DNA from 2 places in the Leifsonia sp. NPDC056665 genome. Region 1 is predicted to be linked to the other one. Evidence: predicted binding sites of a transcription regulator. Region 1 holds the regulator's gene; the other holds the start of a gene.
The links. The regulator LexA, encoded in region 1, represses DNA repair genes until DNA is damaged. The targets are predictions, from matches to a motif close to TCGAACANNTGTTCGA.
Positions count from the first base shown of each region.

Region 1 (5,406 bases):
ACCCGCGCATCGGCCGGCGCCGTGAGCTCAAGAAGGCCGTCGAGGCGTTCTGGGCCGGGCAGACCACCGCCGAGGAGCTGGAGGCCACGGCCGCCGCGCTGCGCGCCGCCACCCGGGAGCGGCTCGCCGCGCTCGGGCTCGGCCGCGACGACGCGGCGATCCCGGAGAGCTTCAGCTTCTACGACCAGGTGCTCGACGCCGCAGTGACGGTCGGCGCCATCCCGTCGCGGTTCGCCGGGCTCGCCGGGACGGACGGCTCCGTCGACCTGGCCGGCTACTTCACGATCGCCCGCGGCGAGGGCGACAAGGCCCCGCTGGAGATGACCAAGTGGTTCGACTCCAACTACCACTACCTCGTGCCGGAGCTCGGCCCGGAGACGGCCTTCCGGCTCGCGTCCGACCGCATCGTGCGGGAGTTCGAGGAGGCCCGCGCGGCCGGGTTCGTCACCCGTCCGGTGATCGTCGGCCCCGTCACCTTCCTGCTGCTCAGCAAGGCGAGCGACGAGGCGCCGGAGGGCTTCCGCCCGCTGTCGCGCCTCGCCGACCTGCTGCCGGTGTACCGCGAGCTGCTGGCCCGGCTGGCCGCTGCCGGCGCGCCGTGGGTGCAGCTCGACGAGCCGGCGCTCGTCTCCGAGAGCATCGACGAGCCGCGCACCGAGGTGCTGGAGGCCGCCCGTGCGGCCTACGCGGACCTGGGCGGTGCGGCAGAGCGGCCCGCGATCTTCGTCGCGGCGCCGTACGGCAGCCTGGACGACGCCCTCCCCGTGCTCGCCGTGTCGCCGGTGGAGGCCATCTCCCTCGACCTGGTGCGGGGCAGCGTCCCGGCCGGGCTCGACGCGGCCACGCGCACCGCGCTGGCGGGCAAGACCCTCGTCGGCGGCGTGATCGACGGCCACAACATCTGGCGCGGCGACCTGGAGGCGGCCTTCGGGACGCTGACCGAGCTGCTCTCCCTGAGCCCGGACGTCGCGGTGTCGACCTCCACCTCCCTGCAGCACGTCCCGCACGACGTGGACGACGAGCCGGACCTCGACGCGCGCCTGAAGACCTGGCTCGCGTTCGCCGACCAGAAGGTCGGTCAGGTGGCGGTGCTGGCGCGCGGCATCGTGGACGGCCACGAGGCCGTGCAGGACGAGCTCACCGCGGCGACGGCGGCGCTCGCCGACCGTGCCTCCGCCCCGGGCGTGCGGGTCGACGCCGTGCGTTCGCGCGAGGCCGCGCTGACCCGTGCGGACTTCCGCCGCGGCGAGTACGGCGCGCGGCAGGCGGCACAGGACGAGGCGCTGCACCTGCCGTTCCTGCCGACGACCACGATCGGGTCGTTCCCGCAGACGGCGGACATCCGGCGCTCGCGCGCTCAGCTCGTCGCGGGAGTCATCGACGAGGCGGAGTACCTCGGCCGCATGCAGGCCGAGATCAAGCGCGTCGTCGACCTCCAGGAGGAGATCGGCCTCGACGTCATCGTGCACGGCGAGCCCGAGCGCAACGACATGGTGCAGTACTTCGCCGAGAACCTGGACGGGTTCGCGGTAACCCGCAACGGCTGGGTGCAGTCGTACGGATCGCGCTGTACGCGGCCGTCGATTCTCTGGGGCGACGTGTCCCGGCCGAAGCCGATCACCGTGGACTGGTCGACCTACACCCAGACGCTGACCGAGAAGCCGGTCAAGGGCATGCTGACCGGGCCGGTCACGATCCTCGCCTGGTCGTTCGTGCGCGACGACCAGCCGCTCGGCGAGACCGCGCGGCAGGTCGCCCTCGCCCTCCGCGACGAGATCGCCGACCTGGAGACCGCGGGCATCCGGGTCGTGCAGGTGGACGAGCCGGCGCTGCGCGAGCTGCTGCCGCTCAAGCGCGCCGACCAGGCCGCCTACCTCGACTGGTCGGTGGGCTCGTTCCGGCTCGCGACCTCCGGCGTGGCGGACGCGACGCAGATCCACACGCACCTCTGCTACTCGGAGTTCGGCGTGGTCATCGACGCGATCCGCAACCTCGACGCGGACGTGACCAGCATCGAGGCCGCGCGCAGCCGGATGGACGTCGTCCACGACATCCAGCGCTCCGGCTTCGAGCACGGCATCGGCCCGGGCGTCTACGACATCCACTCGCCGCGCGTGCCGTCTGTCGCCGAGGTGACCGAGCTGCTGGAGACGGCGCTCAGCGCGATCCCGGGCCGTCAGCTCTGGGTGAACCCGGACTGCGGGCTCAAGACCCGCGGGTACGACGAGACGGTGGCGTCGCTGCGCAACATCCTCGCGGCGACGCGCGACGTGCGGGAGCGGGTGGGCGTCACGGCCTGATCCCTCCTGCCGGCGAGGCCGCGCTGTCGACGTTCCGCTGTGCGCGGACGTGGGAGCGCGGCCTCCGCCGGTTCGGGGATGATGAGCGCATGGTGAGGCTGGGCTCATGATGAAAATGGCCGACGACGAGTTCGATGCGCTGGTGGACGACGTCTTCGACAGCCTGCCGGACGACATGGTGCGGCCGCTGGAGAACGTGGCGATCATCATCCAGGACCAGCCGCCGGGCGCGCGGCCCCGGCTCTACGGGCTGTACACCGGCCATCCGCTGACACGGCGCGGGGTCTACGGGTTCGGCGAGCTGCCGGACCGGATCACGCTGTTCCGCAACAACCTCGAGGCGAGCTGCGAGACGGTGGAGGAGCTGCGCTCCCGCGTGCGGATCACCCTCGTCCACGAGATCGGCCACTACTTCGGCCTGGACGACGCCCGCCTCCAGGAGCTCGGCTGGGCGTGATCCAACTGACAGGACACGCCGTCTCGGCGCGGGCCGAGACGGCGTGTCCTGTCAGGTAGATCGGGTCAGACGGCGCGGAGGACGGCGACGACCTTGCCGAGGATGGTCGAGTAGTCGCCCAGGATCGGCTCGAAGTTCGAGTTGCGGGGGAGCAGCCAGGTGTGGCCGTCGCGCTGGCGGAAGACCTTGACGGTGGCCTCCTCGTCCAGCATGGCCGCCACGATGTCGCCGTTCTCCGCGGTGTTCTGGGTGCGGACGACCACCCAGTCGCCGTCGCAGATGGCGGCGTCGATCATCGACTCGCCGACCACCTTGAGCATGAAGAGCTCGCCGTTGCCGACGAGCTGGCGGGGGAGGGGGAAGACCTCCTCCACCTGCTGCTCGGCGGTGATCGGGACACCGGCGGCGATGCGGCCGACGAGCGGGACCATCGCGGCGTCGCCGACGGGGGTCTGGTTCTCGAAATCGGGAGCGGTCGCCGACGGGACGTCGATGAGGATCTCCAGCGCGCGCGGCCGGTTCGGGTCGCGGCGCAGGTAGCCGCTCAGCTCGAGCTGGTTGAGCTGGTGGGTGACGGACGAGAGGCTGGAGAGGCCGACGGCGTCGCCGATCTCGCGCATGCTCGGCGGGTAGCCCCGCGAGCTCACGGAACGCTGGATCACGTCGAGGATGGCGAGCTGCTTCTCGCTGAGGTTCTTGCGGCGCCGCGTGCGCGGAGCCTGGTTCTCGTTCGACACGCTCGTCCCTTCGTGACCGTCGCCGTCACCCGGGGGAACCGAATGTCGGTGGTGCCTGGTTGTCTTACGTCCAGACAATCGAAACTGTATCCACAGTTCGGCTGCCCGACAAACATGTGTTCGAGTGTGTCTCGAAATACCTGCGGTATTTTCCGCCGGCCCGAGCATTGCGGTCTCGAACATTCGAAGATATATTCGGAACAGAGCTTCGACCGAAGCCTTTGGAGGTCACGACATGAGCGCAGTGGTTATGCACACCGTTGGGATGAACAACGTTGCGATGAACAACGTTGCGGCGAGTGGCGCGCAGGCTGCTGGACGTGTTCGGCTGCGGCTCACGCGGCGCGGGCGGGCCGTGCTGACGATGCTCGTCGCGCTGCCGATCGTGATCGGGGCGATGGTGTTCGCGCTCAACGGCGGAGGCGCGGCGGCCACGGGGGAGCAGGCGCACGTGACCTTCCACTACGTGACGGTGCAGTCGGGCGACTCCCTGTGGTCGGTCGCGTCCCGCATCGCGCCCAACGCCGACCCGCGCAATGTGATCGCCGATCTGGTGAACCTCAACGGGCTGTCCTCGGCGGTCGTGACGCCGGGGCAGCAGCTAGCCATCCCGACGCAGTACGACGGGAAGTAGGGGCGGTGGCGCTGCGGCCGGGACGGGGTACGCAGCGGGGCGTCACACGGCGGAAGCCTTCAGTGGCGCTGGCTACCATTGAGGGGTGACCTCACTCTCCGATCTTCCGATCCGTGATGACCTGCGCGGTCGCACCCCGTACGGGGCGCCGCAGAAGGTCGTGCCCGTCGCGTTGAACGTGAACGAGAACACGCATCCAGTCCCGGAGGACGTCGCCGCCGACATCGTCGCGCGGGTCGCCGTAGCCGTGACGGGGGTGAACCGCTACCCCGACCGCGAGTTCACCGAGTTGCGGGAGGCGTTCGCCCGCTACCTCGGGCACGGGCTCGCGGCCGAACAGCTCTGGGCCGCGAACGGATCCAACGAGGTGCTGCAGCACATCCTGCAGGCGTTCGGCGGGCCGGGGCGCAGCCTCCTCGGGTTCGCTCCCACGTACTCCATGTATCCGCTGCTGGCCTCCGGCACCGGGACGAGTTGGATCGCCGCCGGGCGCGACGCCGACTTCGAGCTGTCGCCGGAGACCGCGGCGGCCGCCGTGCGGGAGCACGATCCGGACATCGTCATCCTCTGCTCGCCGAACAACCCGACGGGGACTCCGCTCTCCCTCGAGACGATCGAGGCCGTCTACGCCGCGGCGCGCGGCATCGTGATCGTGGACGAGGCGTACGCCGAGTTCATGCCGGAAGGCGAGCCGTCGGCGCTCACTCTGCTGCCCGGGCGCGAGCGCCTACTGATCTCGCGGACCATGAGCAAGGCCTTCGCGTTCGCGGGGGCACGGGTGGGCTACCTGGCCGCCGACCCCGCCGTGGTCGACGCCCTTCGGCTCGTGCGGCTCCCGTACCACCTGTCCGCGCTCACGCAGGCCGCCGCGCTCGGGGCGCTGGCGCACTCGGACGAGATGCTCGCGATGGTCGGCGAGATCCGCGGGCAGCGGGACCGGCTCGTGGTGGAGTTGGCGGAGCTCGGCTACCTCCCGCACCGCAGCGGGAGCAACTTCGTGCTGTTCGGCGGCGTAGAGGACCCGCACGCGGTGTTCGAGGCGCTGCTGGAGCGCGGCGTTCTCATCCGCGACGTCGGCATCCCGAACCACCTCCGGGTCACCGCGGGCACCGAGACCGAGACAACCGCGTTCCTGGAGGCGCTGCGCTCCCTCGGGCGCCCGTCTGGAGCGGTGGCGGCCTCCGGCCAGTCGGTAAGCTCGCAGTCATGACGAATCGGACCGCCCAGCTTCAGCGCGCGACCAGCGAGTCGAGCATCGAGCTCACCCTCGACCTCGAC
Region 1 is NZ_JBHTXK010000015.1:78,896-84,301, forward strand. Features, by position in the region: gene metE (5-methyltetrahydropteroyltriglutamate--homocysteine S-methyltransferase) at 1-2,300, shown strand, start outside; gene ACFQ9V_RS14460 (metallopeptidase family protein) at 2,407-2,757, shown strand; gene lexA (transcriptional repressor LexA) at 2,823-3,494, opposite strand; gene ACFQ9V_RS14470 (LysM peptidoglycan-binding domain-containing protein) at 3,730-4,128, shown strand; gene ACFQ9V_RS14475 (histidinol-phosphate transaminase) at 4,214-5,338, shown strand; gene hisB (imidazoleglycerol-phosphate dehydratase HisB) at 5,335-5,406, shown strand, end outside.

Region 2 (5,406 bases), on a different contig from region 1:
TGCGGGCGCTCGCCGCTCGCGGCAGGCAGCGGCTCTCGGGGACGTTCCGCGCGGCCGTGTTCGGCGCCAACGACGGCCTGGTCAGCAACCTGGCGCTGGTCCTCGGCGTGGCCGCGAGCGGCGTCCCGAGCCACGTCGTGCTGCTCACCGGCGTCTCCGGCCTCCTCGCCGGCGCGCTGTCGATGGGCGCGGGCGAGTACGTGTCCGTGCGCTCGCAGCGCGAGCTCCTCGAGGCCTCCAGCCCGAACCCGGCGACCAGCTCAGCGCTGTCCCACCTCGACGTGGACGCGAACGAGCTGACACTCGTCTACCGCGCGCGCGGCATGGACCAGGCGGAGGCGCAGGAGCACGCCCACGAGGTGCTGACGACGCTCGGCGCCTACACGTCGCCGGTCGCCGTTCCCGGTGCAGCGGAGGACGACCACGAGGCGATCGGCAACGGCTGGAGCGCCGCCATCTCGAGCTTCTGCTTCTTCGCCTCCGGCGCGCTCATCCCGATCCTGCCGTTCATCTTCGGGCTGACCGGCACCGCCGCGATCGTGGTCGCCGCCATCCTCGTCGGCCTGGTGCTGCTCGGGACCGGCGCGATCGTGGGACTGCTGTCCGGCGCGTCGCCGCTGAAGCGCGCGCTGCGTCAGCTCGCGATCGGCTACGGCGCCGCGGGTGCGACGTACCTGCTGGGGCTCCTCTTCGGCGCCACCGTCGGCTGACCCCTCGCACATTCGTGCCGAATGCGGCGAATGGCGCCGTCAGAGTCGACATTCGTGACGAATGTCAGCGCCTCCGGCGGTCCCCGCCGTCGACGCCGTAGATGAGCGCGCCGGCGAGCGGGATGAGCAGGAACCACAGCCAGCTGTACGCATAGCCCCAGGCCATCCCGGTCAGGAAGAACAGGATGACCGCGACGAACGGCATGATCGAGACGACGAGCAGCCCCCAGCGGCTGACCGTCCGGCCGTGCTCGCCGGGCGCCGGCGGGTAGCCCCACGGGCTCGGCCCTGGCTGCGACGCCTGCCACGCGGCGGCGGCCGGGGCGCTCGGTGCGGCGCCCGCGCCATCCAGGTGCAACACGCCCGGGAGGTCGGAGAACAACGGCTGGAGGTCGCCGCGCGTGACGGCCGACCGTGCGGCGGCGACGCGCGACTGCAGCTCGGCCTCGCTCAGCCTCCCCTGCGCGGCGTGCGACTGCAGCGCGGCGACGGCGCGCTCCCGTTCGTCGTGGCTGAGGCGCAACGACGCGTTCGACGGATCCCCGAAGTCTGTCATGCGGTCAGTATGGCAGGCGGTGACAGCGATGATCACTGGGGGCGCACGCTGGTTTACAGGCTGTCGAGCTCCTCGCGGCTGAGGTGGATGCGTGCGGCGGCGACGTTCTGTTCGAGGTGCGCGATGTCGCCGGTGCCGGGAATGGCCAGGACGTTCGGGCCTTGGTGGAGGGTCCACGCGAGCCTGATCTGCGACGGGCTGGCGCCGTGCCTGTTCGCGATGTCCGTCACGACGGGGTTGGTCTCATCGGGGCGTCCGCGCTCTCCGCCGGTGCCGGCCATCGCGAAGTACGGCACGAAGGCGATCTGCCGGCGCGTCGTCTCCTCGAGCACTGCCAGGGCCTCCGGTGTGCGTTGGTCCAACCCGAAGCGGTTCTGGACGCTGACGACCTCGGCGATATCGGAGGCCTCCGTCAGTTGCGCTGTCGAGACGTTCGAGAGGCCCACATTGCCGATCAGGCCTTCGGCCTGCAACTCTGCGAGGGCGCCGACGTGCTCACCGACGGAGCCTGAGCCGAACACGCGCAAGTAGACGAGGTCGAGCCGGTCCCGGCCGAGCTGGCGCAGGTTCTCCTCCACCTGCCCGCGCAACTGATCCGGTCGGGCCGGATCGGCCCATTCGCCGGACGCGTTCCGCGACGGACCGACCTTGGTGGCGACGACGAGATCGTCGTCGTGGTCGGGGAACGCCGCGTTGATCAACTCGTTCGCCGATCGCAGTGCGGAGAAGTAGAACGCGGCCGTGTCGAAGTGCGTGACGCCCAGCTCGCGAGCGCGGCGCAGCACCGCGATGGATTCGGCGCGGTCCCGGCTCGGTCCCTGCCCGAAAGCCGCAGCGGAGGCCAGCCGCATCGCACCGAAACCCATCCGGCTCACGCGCAACGTTCCGAGCCGCCACTCGGAATCCGCCGCTTCCTGCACATCGCTGCCTACGACCACGTCGTCTCCTCGCCGTCACTCCGGGTGGTCAGTCTCACACACATCGTGCGGACAGGTTTACACTTGCATTCGAACATACGTTCGATCGAGAGGAACCCGCGCGCATGACCGACATCGACGAGGCGGTGGCCGTGTGGACCACCGAGGACGGCATCCCGACCCGCCTGGTCTGGCGCTCCACGCGCTACCGGGTGAGCGACACCCCAACGGTTTGGGCGGAGATCTGCGCGTGGTGGCGGCCCTTCGGCGAACACCGGTACGGCGTCGGAGCGCTGCCGCGGGAGATCGGCGGCTGGCGGTTCCAGGCGACCAGCGACGGCGGGGTGGCGCACGTGTTCGACGTGCGGCACGACGCGGACGACCGGAGCTGGCGGCTGGTGCGGATCTTCGATTGAGGCGGGCGGCCTGCGCATCCCACCCTCCCCCGGGGAGCCTCCCCCACCCCACCCCGCCGATCCCCTACCCTCTCTCAACGTGATGGACGACGATCGCTACGGCTCCGATGTGCTGGCCTCCGACTGGAAGAACGCCGGCCGCAAGACCCTCCCGGCCGTGGAGGCCGTGCGCGACCTCGTGGTCGAGGAGGCCGGGACCGGGTTCTGCGGCGCGATCGTCCGGCTGGAGGCGCAGACCGTCGAGTTGGAGGACTATTTCGGGGCGAAACGCGTCTTCCCCATCAGCGCATCCTTCCTCATCGACGGGGAGCCCGTGAGGCTCATCGCGCCGAGCCGCGCCCCGGCCGGTCGCGGGCGCACGGCCTCCGGCTCCTTCGCGGTCGGCGAGCAGAAGGCGCGCGTCGCACGGGCCAGCCGCATCTTCGTGGAGGGCCGGCACGACGCCGAGCTGGTGGAGCGCGTCTGGGGCGACGACCTCCGGGTGGAAGGCGTCGTCGTGGAGTACCTGGAGGGCGTGGACGACCTGGACGCGATCGTGCGCGAGTTCGCGCCGGACCGCGGCCGCCGCGTCGGGGTGCTGGTCGACCACCTGGTCCCCGGGTCCAAGGAGAGCCGGATCGCCGAGAAGGTCGCCCGCGGCCCGTTCGGCGCGCACGTGCTCGTGGTCGGCCACCCCTACATCGACATCTGGCAGGCCGTGAAACCCGCGCGGGTCGGGCTGGAGGCCTGGCCGTCGATCCCCCGCTCCATCGAGTGGAAGCACGGCATCTGCGCTGCGCTCGGACTGCCGCACGAGACGCAGGCGGACATCGCGCGGGCCTGGAAGCTCATCCTCGGCCGCGTGCGGACGTTCGCCGACCTGGAGCCGGAGCTGCTCGGGCGGGTGGAGCGGCTGATCGACTTCGTGACGGAGCCGGTCGCCCGCTAGGAGGCGAACACGGCCGCGCACTTCAGCGCACCAGAATACATTTGCGGTATTCGAACATGTGTTCGAAAATAGAGGTATGTCCCTTGCCGTCGCACCCGCCTTCCCCGACCCGGTCGCCGACCGGGCGCAGGTGCACGAGCTGCAGTCGCGCATCCGGCAGATGCAGGCGACGAAGCTCGACGCGCGGACGCTGGAGACGCATCCCGCGCTCGCCGCGCTGCTGCCCGGCGGGGCGCTCAAGGCCGGCGCCGCCTACACGGTGCACGGCTCCACGACGCTCCTGATGGCGATGCTCGCCGGCCCGAGCGCCGCGGGCGCCTGGTGCGGGGTGGTCGGGATGCCCGACTTCGGGGCGGAGGCCGCCGGACGGTTCGGCATCGACCTGGAGCGGCTCGTGCTGGTGCCGCATCCCGGGCCGCAGTGGCTGACCGTCACCGCCGCGATGGCCGACGTGCTCGGCGTGATCGCCGTCGCACCCCCGGAGCGCCCGAAGAGCGGCGACGTCGCCCGGCTGACCGCGCGGCTGCGGCAGCGGGAGGCCACGCTCGTCGTCGCCGGCGACTGGCCGCAGGCGGAGGCGGCGCTCTCCGTCGTCCGCAGCGGCTGGGACGGCCTGGCCGCCGGCGCCGGCTACCTCTCCGCCCGGCGGGTGACGGTGGAGGCCGCACCGCGCGGCGGGGCGGGACCGCGGCGCAGGGCCGAGCTCTGGCTGCCCGCGGTGGACGAGACGTTCCGGGCCTCCGCGCCCACCCGGCTGGAGGCGGTGAGCTAGGCATGTCACCCACGATGCGGCAGGTCACCCGCGCGATCGTGCTCTGGTGCCCCGACTGGCCGGTCATCGCCGCCCGGCAGCGCCTCGAGCTGCCCGCCGACGTGCCGCTGGCGCTGGTCGAGAAGGGGATGGTGTTCGCCTGCTCCTCCCACGCCCGCGCCGACGGCGTCACCCGCGGGCTGCGGGTCAGGGAGGCGCAGTCGCGCTGCCCGCAGCTGGAGATCGTCCTCTACGACCCGGTGCTGGACGCGCGCGCCTTCGAGCCGGTGCTGACCGCGATCGAGGAGATCACGCCGGGCGTGCAGGCGGTGCGGCCGGGCACCTGCGTGCTGCGGGCGCGCGGTCCCGCGCGCTACTACGGCGGCGAGGAGGCCGCAGCCGCCGAGCTGCTGCGCTGCCTCGAAGGGCTGGAGGACGAGCTCGGCCTCGCGCTCGGCGATGTGCGGATCGGGATCGCCGACGGGCCGTTCGCCGCCGAGCAGGCCGCCCGCTCGACCGGGCTGGCGCAGACCGCGCCCCGCGTCCGCATCATCCCTCCCGGCGGCTCCCCCGCCTTCCTCGCCCCGCTGCCGGTCGCCCAGCTCGGCCTCACCGAGCTCACCCCGCTGCTGCGCCGACTCGGCCTCCGCACCCTCGGCGACCTGGCGCGGCTCGACCGGCTGGACGTCCGGGAGCGGTTCGGGGAGCGCGGCGAGCACGCCCACGACCTCGCCAGCGGGATGGACGGCGCCGCCGTGGTGCCGCGCACCCCGCCGAAGGTCCTGGACCGCGCGATCGAGTTCGAGCCTCCCCTCGACCGGGTCGACCAGGTGACGTTCGCGTTCCGCGGCACGGCCGAGCAGTTCGTGGCCGGGCTCACCAAGGCCGGGCTGGTGTGCACGTCGCTGCGCATCGAGGTCACCGACGAGCGCGGCCACGTGAGCGAGCGGAGCTGGCAGCACCCCCGGCTGTTCTCGGCCTCCGACGTGGTCGACCGGGTGCGCTGGCAGCTGCAGGGGTCCGGCTCCATCGACTCCGGGCTCGCCTCGCCGATCGCCAAGGTCGCCGTCGCGCCGGAGGCCGTGGACGACATCGGCCACCACGAGGACGGGCTGTGGGGCGGCGGCG
Region 2 is NZ_JBHTXK010000001.1:329,737-335,142, reverse strand. Features, by position in the region: gene ACFQ9V_RS01440 (VIT1/CCC1 transporter family protein) at 1-710, shown strand, start outside; gene ACFQ9V_RS01435 (DUF1707 domain-containing protein) at 775-1,266, opposite strand; gene ACFQ9V_RS01430 (aldo/keto reductase) at 1,320-2,204, opposite strand; gene ACFQ9V_RS01425 (DUF6504 family protein) at 2,309-2,599, shown strand; gene ACFQ9V_RS01420 (DUF3097 domain-containing protein) at 2,682-3,527, shown strand; gene ACFQ9V_RS01415 (hypothetical protein) at 3,604-4,299, shown strand; gene ACFQ9V_RS01410 (DNA polymerase Y family protein) at 4,302-5,406, shown strand, end outside.
Region 2: a site for LexA is predicted at 2,274-2,289, ahead of ACFQ9V_RS01425 (DUF6504 family protein). Genes of this name have one in related genera too.